3 regions of the Ensifer sp. Root1252 genome follow, and region 2 is predicted to be linked to each of the others. Evidence: predicted binding sites of a transcription regulator. Region 2 holds the regulator's gene; each other region holds the start of a gene.

Region 1 (3,259 bases), on a different contig from region 2:
CCACGCGACCGTCAATTTCCGTCTTCGAACCGACACCATCGATAATGGTGGTATTCTCTTTTTCGATCGCCACCTTCTTGGCGCGTCCGAGCATTTCGAGAGTGACGTTCTCGAGCTTGATGCCGACGTCTTCGGAGATGACCGTGCCGCCGGTGAGGATGGCGATGTCTTCCAGCATGGCCTTGCGGCGATCGCCGAAACCGGGTGCCTTGACGGCAGCGATCTTGAGCCCGCCACGCAGTTTGTTCACGACAAGCGTGGCAAGAGCTTCGCCTTCGACGTCCTCAGCAATGATCAGGAGCGGTTTCCCGCCCTGAACGACAGCTTCGAGAACCGGAAGCATCGACTGCAGGTTCGAGAGCTTCTTCTCATGGATGAGGATATAGGGGTCCTCGAACTCAACGCGCATCTTGTCGGCATTGGTAACGAAATATGGGCTGAGATAGCCACGGTCGAACTGCATGCCTTCGACGACTTCAAGCTCGGTTTCCGCTGTCTTGGCTTCCTCGACGGTGATGACGCCCTCGTTCCCAACCTTTTCCATTGCCTCAGCGAGGTACCGGCCGATTTCCTCGTCGCCGTTGGCTGAAATGGTGCCCACCTGAGCGATCTCGGAGTTGTTAGAAATCTTGCGGGCGTTGGTCTTCAGTTCCTTGACGACCGCGTCGACGGCCACGTCGACACCGCGCTTTAGGTCCATCGGGTTCATCCCCGAGGCCACGGCCTTCGCGCCTTCCTTCACGATCGCCTGGGCAAGGACGGTCGCGGTCGTCGTACCGTCCCCAGCGAGATCATTCGTCTTGGATGCCACTTCGCGCAGCATCTGGGCGCCCATGTTCTCGAACTTGTCCTCAAGCTCGATCTCCTTGGCGACCGTAACACCATCCTTGGTAATGCGGGGGGCGCCGAAGGATTTGTCGATCACGACATTGCGACCCTTCGGTCCCAGTGTCACCTTCACGGCATTAGCAAGCAAATCGACCCCGCGCAGCATACGGTCACGGGCATCGGTGTTGAATTTGACTTCTTTCGCGGCCATTTTTCACTCCTTCAATAGGCAGCTTTGTTGACTGACGTGGATCAGGCGGCCTTAATCTGCTCGGCCTGTGGCTCGATGACGCCCAAGACATCGCTTTCCTTCATAATCAGCAGATCCTCGCCGTTGATCTTGATCTCGGTGCCGGACCATTTGCCGAACAAGATGCGATCACCCGCCTGGACATCCAGCGCCTGGATCTGGCCCGCCTCGTTGCGCGCGCCTGAGCCGACGGCGATGACCTCGCCTTCTTGCGGCTTTTCCTTGGCGGTGTCGGGAATGATGATGCCGCCCTTGGTTTTCTCCTCGGAATCGACCCGGCGGACGAGAATGCGATCATGAAGCGGTCGGAACGACATGTTTTCCTCCAATGGACAAACAATGATGTTGGTGTTCCCCCAGTCGGCCTGGATGACCAGTCCGGTCAGGTACAAAACCTCAATCGAGCGTCTTGCGCGAAATGATCTGGTTTGCCGAATTTTCGATTTCAAGAGGAAGACGCAAAAAAATAGCACTCGAGCTCGGTGGCTGCTAAGGCACTGGAAAGGAACAACAAACCTTCGCGCCGCGTTTCGCTTTTTTGCTATAGGCGCAAAGGCACCGCCTTACAAAGTCAAATGGACGGAGGTGAAGCATGCAATTCTCATCAGATCTCGATTGCCAGCTTAACGGTTATGGTCTCACCACTGCGCATATCCTCTATCGCATTCCCGATTTCGAATCCGTCCTGCAGGCCTATGTCTGGCAGGACTACGATTTGGCTCCCGATTTCCCGCAATTGCATAGGTTCCTCGACTTCTGGCAGCCCAATCTTGAAGGTCCGCTGCACTCTGTCCGCTATTCGTATCAGCGTCTGATCGGGCCTAATGAATGGCGGCGCGTCGACGGCGAGTTCAGATTGTATTGAGGCTTCAACGGAATTAGTTACTCCCTGGCCCATGTGCTCTCGAGGATCGATGAGCTTGATCGGGAAACCAGAGATTTACCGCTGGTCTGAAGGCCGAAAATTTTCCCAGCCATCGCTCTTGAATCCGAAATTCGCGAAAACCAGATCAATTGTCGCCAGCCGCTGCGATCAGGGCTGGCTTTGCTGGAAGCCCCGTCTTTCGGCGCTTCCGTACCCATGTTGCTCAAGGAGGATATGGCTATGGCAACATCTTACGACTACGCACCGCTGTTCCGCTCGAGCATCGGCTTCGATCGGATCTTCAATCTTTTGGAAGACGCGCAGCGCGGCCGCTCGATCAGCGACTGGCCGCCCTATGACATCGTCAAGACCGGCGAGGACAGCTACCGGATTTCGATCGCAGTGGCCGGCTTCGCGCAGGACGATCTTGACTTGACCTTTCAGTCCAACCTGCTGACCGTGACCGGCAAGAGGCAGGAACCTTCCACGGACGGCTATCTGCATCGTGGCATTGCCGGCCGCCCGTTTGAACACCGGTTTGAGCTTGCCGACCATGTCAAGGTGACTGGCGCGGATCTGAAGAACGGTCTTCTGTCCATCGATCTCGTTCGAGAAATCCCAGAAGCACTGAAGCCGAGGAAAATCTCCATCCAGAGCGAACCATCTCTGGCGCCATCAACCGCTCCGGCACAAATCAAAGCGGACAAGGCTGCTTGAGAAGCTGTGAGGGGGCGCCGATGCGTCGGCGCCCTATGACACTTCGGGTCAGGAAGGAGAGAGACGATGAAACCCGATATGTTCAAAGAGCCCGTATCCATTCTTGTTGGCCTCGGTTTTCCCGCAGAGGTTCGCAGCGTCCTCGAGGCCTACCGCTATCTCTCCGAGTGTCCGACGTCACTCAGAGACACGGCACATTCTATTGCGTTAAGGGCATGTGGAGCCGCGCTTCGCGGCGAGATAGAAGCAGAGACCGCGCGTGGCTTGTTCGCGGCCTTTGCAGAGAAACACGATGTGCTGACGCCGGACACCAAATCCATCGTTGCGTTTCGCCTGCCGCGCGATAGAGATCCGCACGTGCGTTGAGTGGCCCAATGATCCACAAGACTTTGGAAAACGCGGTCAACGATGCGATGACGAAAGGACCAACAGTTCTGGCCTTGCAAGGTCTGGCGTTTCAACGGCCAATCGACGTTGTGATGGCACCCGCACTTTCTGTCGATGACAAGCGCGCGATCCTCGCTGCCTGGGCTTCGGACTATTACGCGATAGACTCACAACCGGCCCTGCGTCAAATTCCAGGAACACCTGAACCGGTC
Region 2 (3,259 bases):
GAAAACAAGAAACGCCGCGCATCCGAGTGGACGCGCGGCGTTGAAATGGATCAGACCGCAGCTCAGGCCGCCGGGCTGTCGCCTTCCGTAGCTGCCGCCTTCGGGCCGCCCTTGGATACGCCGACCATGGCCGGGCGCAGCACGCGGTCGCCGATGGTGTAGCCGGCCTGAACGACCTGCAGCACCGTGTTGTTCGGCACGTCGGCGTTCGGGATTTCGAACATTGCCTGGTGGAAGTTCGGGTCGAACTTCTGGCCTTCCGGCTCAAGCTTCTTCACGCCGTGACGTTCCAGCGCCGACAGCATGGCGCGCTCGGTCATCTCGACACCTTCGATGAGGGCAGTAAGGCCCGCTTCTCCGGCTTCCTTCGCTTCAGCCGGGATGGCATCGAGCGCACGGCGCAGATTGTCGGAGACGGCGAGCATGTCGCGGGCAAAACCAGCAACGGAATAGGACTTGGCATCCTTGACGTCGCGTTCGGTGCGGCGGCGCAGGTTGTCCATTTCGGCGGCGAGCCTTAGATACTTGTCGCGCAGGTCGTTGTTCTCAGCCCTTGCAAGCTCCAGCGGATCGGGCTCGGCAACCGGCGCCGCTTCCACAACCTCGGGCGTATCGTTGACTGCCTCGTCGGTCGCGGCAGCTTCGTGTCCGTGCTTGTTTGTTTCGTCGGTCATGACGTTCTCCGGTGTTCGTCTGTCTTGTCTTCCGCATTCCGACGCCCGCGCGCAACGATGGCCGCATGGCGTAAAATGCCCAGTGACTGGATTTGATGCCGATATCGAGGTTTAGGGCCGAAAAATCAAGGGTTCAATGCTGCCTGTGGCCAAAAGCGCCTGATCAGCGCGAAAGCCGCGACATCAACTGCGCGGTATAATCGACCATCGGCACGATGCGCGAATAGTTGAGCCGCGTCGGACCGATGACGCCGACGGCGCCGACGATGCGATCTTCACTGTCGCGATAGGGCGCAACGATCAGCGACGAACCGGACAATGAAAACAACTTGTTCTCCGAACCGATGAAGATCCTGACACCCGGGCCGCTCTCTGCGAGGTCAAGCAGCTCGATCAGGCTGTCCTTCTTTTCCAGGTCGTCGAAGAGCATGCGCAGGCGGTCGATATCCTCGGTTCCCTCCAGGCCCTCGAGCAGGTTGGCCCGGCCGCGAACGATCAGCCGTGCCGGCTTTTCATCGCCCTCGTTGCCCGACCAGATCGCCAGTCCACGCTCGACCAGATCCTGGGACAGGGCATCGAGTTCGCTGCGCACGGTCTGCTTGACGGTTTCGAGCTGCGAGCGCACCTCGCCGATCGTCTGGCCGGCGAGATGGGCATTCAAGAAGTTCGCTGCTTCCGTCAGTTGCGAGCTCGTCACGCCGGCGGGAAGCTCGATGATGCGGTTTTCGACCTGGTCATGCTCGCCGACGAGCACGGCCAGCGCCTTGGTGGGCGCCAGCCGGATGAATTCGACATGCTTGAGCACCGGATCGTTCTTGGCGGTGATCACGAGGCCGGCGCCGCGCGACATGCCCGACAGCATCTGGCTTGCCTCTGCCAGCAGCGTATCGACCGGCTGGGCATGGTCGCTCAACCGCACGTGCCGATCGATCGAAGCACGATCTTCTGGGGAGAGATTGCCGACCTGCATGAAGGCGTCGACGAAGAAACGCAGGCCCGTCTGCGTCGGCAGGCGGCCGGCGCTGATGTGCGGCGAATAGATCAGCCCGAGATCTTCGAGGTCGCTCATCACATTGCGCACGGACGCCGGCGACAGCGACATCGGCAGCAACCGCGAAAGGTTGCGTGAGCCGAGAGGCTCTCCGCTGTTCAAATAGGTTTCGACGATGCGACGGAAGATTTCACCGGAACGCTCGTCCAGCGCCGCCGCGATATCGGTCACTCCGGGATTGCGCAGTACCATGTCGCTCCATGTTCGCAGGCCAATCCTGCCGCCGGAAATATAGTGATCCCCGCGCCCGATAGCAAAAGGGAAAAATCGCCCCGATCCCCGGCTGTCCACCGGTTCCCTTTGGCTGCGCCATGCTCTAGAAGGCTCACCAGATACGATAGGAGTTTGATGATGCGGCCATCCGGCAGAAAAATCGACCAAATGCGCAAGGTTTCGTTCGAGCGCAATTTCTCCAAGCACGCGGAAGGCTCCTGTCTGGTGCGATTCGGCGATACGCACGTGCTGTGCACAGCCAGCCTTGAGGAAAAGGTTCCGGCCTGGCTGCGCAACGGCGGCAAGGGTTGGGTGACGGCCGAATACGGCATGCTGCCGCGCGCCACCGGCGAGCGCATGCGTCGCGAAGCCTCGAGCGGCAAGCAGAGCGGCCGCACCCAGGAAATCCAGCGCTTGATCGGCCGGTCGCTGCGCGCCGTCGTCGATCTGCCCGCACTCGGCGAACGCCAGATCTCGATCGACTGCGACGTCATCCAGGCTGATGGCGGCACGCGCACGGCCTCGATCACCGGCGCCTGGGTGGCGCTGCATGACTGCCTGAAGTGGATGGAAGCCCGCAACATGGTGAAGGTCGAGAAGGTCCTGAAGGACCATGTCGCCGCCATATCCTGTGGCATCTTCGCCAACCAGTCGATCATCGACCTCGACTACCTCGAAGATTCCGCCGCCGAGACCGACGCGAATTTCGTCATGACCGGCACCGGCGGCATTGTCGAGATCCAGGGCACGGCCGAAGGCAAACCCTTCAGCGAAGCGGAATTCGCAAGCCTGCTCGGACTGGCAAAGACCGGCATTGCCGAGCTTGTCGCACTGCAGAAGCAGGCGATCGCCGGCTGACGAGAAGGACGGAGACGATGGCCCCGGCGCTGGATGGCATTCTTGAGACTGCGCTCTATGCGTCGGATCTCGACGCCGCCGAGGCCTTCTACAGCGGTGTGCTGGGGCTGGAGAAGATTACACGGCGGGAGAACCGACATGTGTTCTTTCGCTGTGGCTCGGGCGTTCTGCTGATTTTCAATCCTGCGGAAACGGTCAAACCGCCTTCGCCGGATGCGGCCCTGCCGGTGCCGCCGCACGGCACCACCGGCCAGGGCCACATGTGCTTCCGCGTTTCCGCGTCGGCACTCGACGCCTGGAGGGCCAAGCTGGAAACGGCGGGTGTCACGATCGAAGCCGATGTTGTCTGGCCGAACGGCACGCGCTCCTTCTACTTCCGCGATCCGGCCGGCAACAGCCTCGAATGCGCGGAACCGGGCCTCTGGTCCATCGAATGAACCGCGGCCTTCGCGCCGCATCTTTT
Region 3 (3,259 bases), 500 kb from region 2:
GTCCTTGTCGAGGATCTTGCCGACAACGATCGAAGCTTCGTCACCAGCGTTCTCAGCGATCTGGCGGGCCGGAGCCTGCAGAGCGCGACGAACGATGTTGATGCCGGCTTCCTGGTCGTCGTTCACACCCTTGACGGTGATCTTGACGGAAGAACGCAGCAGGGCAACGCCGCCGCCCGGTACGATGCCTTCCTGAACAGCAGCGCGCGTCGCGTTGAGAGCGTCGTCGATGCGGTCCTTCTTTTCCTTCACTTCAACTTCCGTCGAGCCGCCAACGCGGATTACGGCAACGCCGCCAGCGAGCTTGGCAAGACGTTCCTGCAGCTTTTCGCGGTCGTAGTCAGAAGTGGTTTCTTCGATCTGAGCCTTGATCTGCGAAACGCGGCCTTCGATGTCGCTCTTCTGGCCAGCACCGTCGACGATCGTGGTGTTTTCCTTGGAGATCGAAACCTTCTTCGCACGGCCGAGCATGTCGAGCGTGACGTTTTCGAGCTTGATGCCGAGGTCTTCGGAGATCACGGTACCACCGGTCAGGATGGCGATGTCTTCGAGCATGGCCTTGCGGCGATCGCCGAAGCCCGGAGCCTTGACGGCAGCGATCTTCAGGCCGCCACGCAGCTTGTTGACGACGAGCGTAGCAAGAGCTTCGCCTTCGACGTCTTCAGCGATGATGAGGAGCGGCTTGCCGGTCTGAACGACAGCTTCGAGAACCGGGAGCATGGCCTGGAGGTTCGAGAGCTTCTTCTCGTGGAGGAGAACGAAGACGTCGTCGAGGTCAGCGACCATCTTTTCCGGGTTGGTGACGAAGTAGGGGCTGAGGTAGCCACGGTCGAACTGCATGCCTTCGACGACTTCGAGTTCGGTTTCGGCGGTCTTGGCTTCTTCAACCGTGATGACGCCTTCGTTGCCGACCTTCTGCATCGCTTCTGCGATGTCGAGGCCGATCTGACGCTCGCCGTTTGCCGAGATCGTGCCGACCTGTGCGACTTCTTCCGAAGTGTTGATCTTCTTGGCCTTGGCCTGGAGATCCTTGACGACTTCGGTGACAGCGAGGTCGATGCCGCGCTTCAGGTCCATCGGGTTCATGCCGGCAGCAACAGCCTTGGCGCCTTCGCGAACGATCGCCTGGGCCAGAACGGTTGCAGTCGTGGTGCCGTCGCCGGCGATGTCGTTGGTCTTCGAAGCAACTTCGCGGACCATCTGGGCGCCCATGTTTTCGAACTTGTCTTCAAGTTCGATTTCCTTGGCAACTGATACGCCGTCCTTGGTGATGCGCGGAGCGCCGAAGGACTTGTCGATGATGACGTTACGGCCCTTCGGGCCGAGCGTGACCTTTACGGCGTCAGCGAGGATATCGACGCCACGCAGCATCTTTTCGCGCGCGGTGCGGCCGAATTTGATTTCTTTTGCAGCCATTTGAGAAAACTCCCGGGCTCATTGCCCATTGGTTGTCATGAAAAGGTGTGGACGACGGCAGATCAGCCGATGATGCCCATGATGTCGGCTTCCTTCATGATGAGAAGGTCTTCGCCGTTGATCTTGACTTCGGTGCCCGACCACTTGCCGAACAGAACGCGGTCGCCAGCCTTGACGTCGAGAGCAACAACCTTGCCGCTTTCGTCACGGGCGCCCGAGCCAACAGCGACGATTTCGCCTTCCTGCGGCTTTTCCTTAGCGGTGTCCGGAATGATGATGCCGCCCTTGGTCTTTTCCTCAGACTCGACGCGGCGGACGACAACGCGGTCGTGCAGCGGGCGGAAATTGGTGCTTGCCATTAGTCTAATCCCTCGATCAAATGACACTACGGATCGCTCAACGACCCGATGGATGGGTGTTAGCACTCTCTTTTGTCGAGTGCTAGCGAGGCCGAGATAAGGCTGGGTCCGGGACGAGTCAAGGATTGGCCGTTCAAAAAATTTCAGGCGACATGATTATCGGCGGCTGATGACAGGCAACGAACGGCGGCCGGGCCGGAACGTTTGCCTGCCTATTGCATGAAGCGGTCGGAATTTGGGCAGATCCGATATCGAGGATTTGCCTGGTCTCGCTGCCCGATCCGGTTGTTATCATGAGCCTCGGGGTCGGCAGGCCCTGACGCTGATGTCCCGTGGACCGTCTCCTCGGCATGAGGGAGGGGCGGGCGCCGAATCCTTGGGAATGGCGGCGATTTTCTAGGCGCGAGGCTTGTATTCTCGGCCCTTCCTTGCCATGCAAGCCGGAAACCGAGTTTGCAGGAAGCCCGCATGGCCGCAAGGATCAACAGTTTTCGGGAAATCGCAGGGCGCTATGACGTCGTGCTCTGTGACGTCTGGGGTGTTCTCCACAACGGCGTTCAGGCGTTTGCGTCGGCCTGCGAGGCCCTGGCGGAAGCGCGTGCAGCAGGGCTTACGGTTGTCCTCATCACCAATTCTCCCCGGCCAAGCCCCAGCGTCAAGGTACAGATCCGCGGGCTGGGCGTTCCCGATGAAGCCTATGATCGCATCGTCACGTCGGGCGATGTGACCCGCACCTTGATCGCCGCAGCCGACAAGAAGATTTTCTTCATCGGCGCCGAACGCGATCTGCCGTTGCTCGAAGGGCTCGGCACCGAGATCGTCTCGTCGGAAGATGCAGAGACCGTCGTCTGCGCCGGCTTCTACGACGATGAAACCGAAACGCCGGAGCACTATCGCGCGACGCTGACCGGACTTGCCAAGCGCAAGATCCCGTTCATCTGCGCCAATCCGGACCTGGTGGTCGAGCGCGGCCACCGGCTGATCCCCTGTGCCGGCGCCATCGCCAAGCTTTACGAGGAGCTCGGCGGCGAAGCCCGGATCGCCGGAAAGCCCTATATCTCCATCTACCGTGCCGCGCTGACGGAAGCCAAGGCCGTTCGCGGTCCACTCGATCTGTCGCGTGTCATCGCCGTCGGCGACGGTATGCCGACCGATGTCAAGGGCGCCCAGGATGCCGGCTTCGATCTGCTTTACATCAGTGCCGGTATTCACGCGCAAGAATACATGAACGAAAGCCGCACCGACGAGGCGAAGCTTACTGCCTTCCTGAGGAAGGAAGGTGCTTCGCCGAAGTGGTGGATGCCCAGGCTCGCCTGACGGGAAGATCGAGATGACGGTTTTTCATCGCAACGAAACCCGCGACCCGCTGCCCGAGCGTCTGCGTGGCGGCGTTGTCGCCATCGGCAATTTCGACGGTGTTCACCGCGGCCACCAATCCGTGCTGGAGCGAGCGCTGGAAGAAGCCGCGGCACGCGGCGTTCCCG

What was found. Region 2 encodes HrcA, which represses chaperone genes, less so after heat shock. Its sites were predicted from a motif close to GTTAGCACTCNCNNNNNGNGAGTGCTAAC; they were not measured.
Region 1: the regulator HrcA is predicted to act here: its motif matches at 1,544-1,572, upstream of groES (co-chaperone GroES).
Region 3: the regulator HrcA is predicted to act here: its motif matches at 1,834-1,862, upstream of groES (co-chaperone GroES).

The regions. Positions count from the first base shown of each region.
Region 1 covers NZ_LMDT01000056.1:121,780-125,038, forward strand. The annotation lists gene groL (chaperonin GroEL) at 1-1,039, opposite strand, end outside; gene groES (co-chaperone GroES) at 1,081-1,395, opposite strand; gene ASD02_RS37750 (usg protein) at 1,671-1,943, shown strand; gene ASD02_RS32590 (Hsp20 family protein) at 2,184-2,660, shown strand; gene ASD02_RS32595 (DUF982 domain-containing protein) at 2,727-3,026, shown strand; gene ASD02_RS32600 (hypothetical protein) at 3,035-3,259, shown strand, end outside.
Region 2 covers NZ_LMDT01000001.1:601,616-604,874, forward strand. The annotation lists partial or broken gene grpE (nucleotide exchange factor GrpE) at 63-683, opposite strand; gene hrcA (heat-inducible transcriptional repressor HrcA) at 838-1,917, opposite strand; gene rph (ribonuclease PH) at 2,077-2,796, shown strand; gene ASD02_RS02940 (VOC family protein) at 2,814-3,233, shown strand.
Region 3 covers NZ_LMDT01000001.1:96,639-99,897, reverse strand. The annotation lists gene groL (chaperonin GroEL) at 1-1,416, opposite strand, end outside; gene groES (co-chaperone GroES) at 1,479-1,775, opposite strand; gene ASD02_RS00430 (TIGR01459 family HAD-type hydrolase) at 2,244-3,092, shown strand; gene ASD02_RS00425 (bifunctional riboflavin kinase/FAD synthetase) at 3,106-3,259, shown strand, end outside.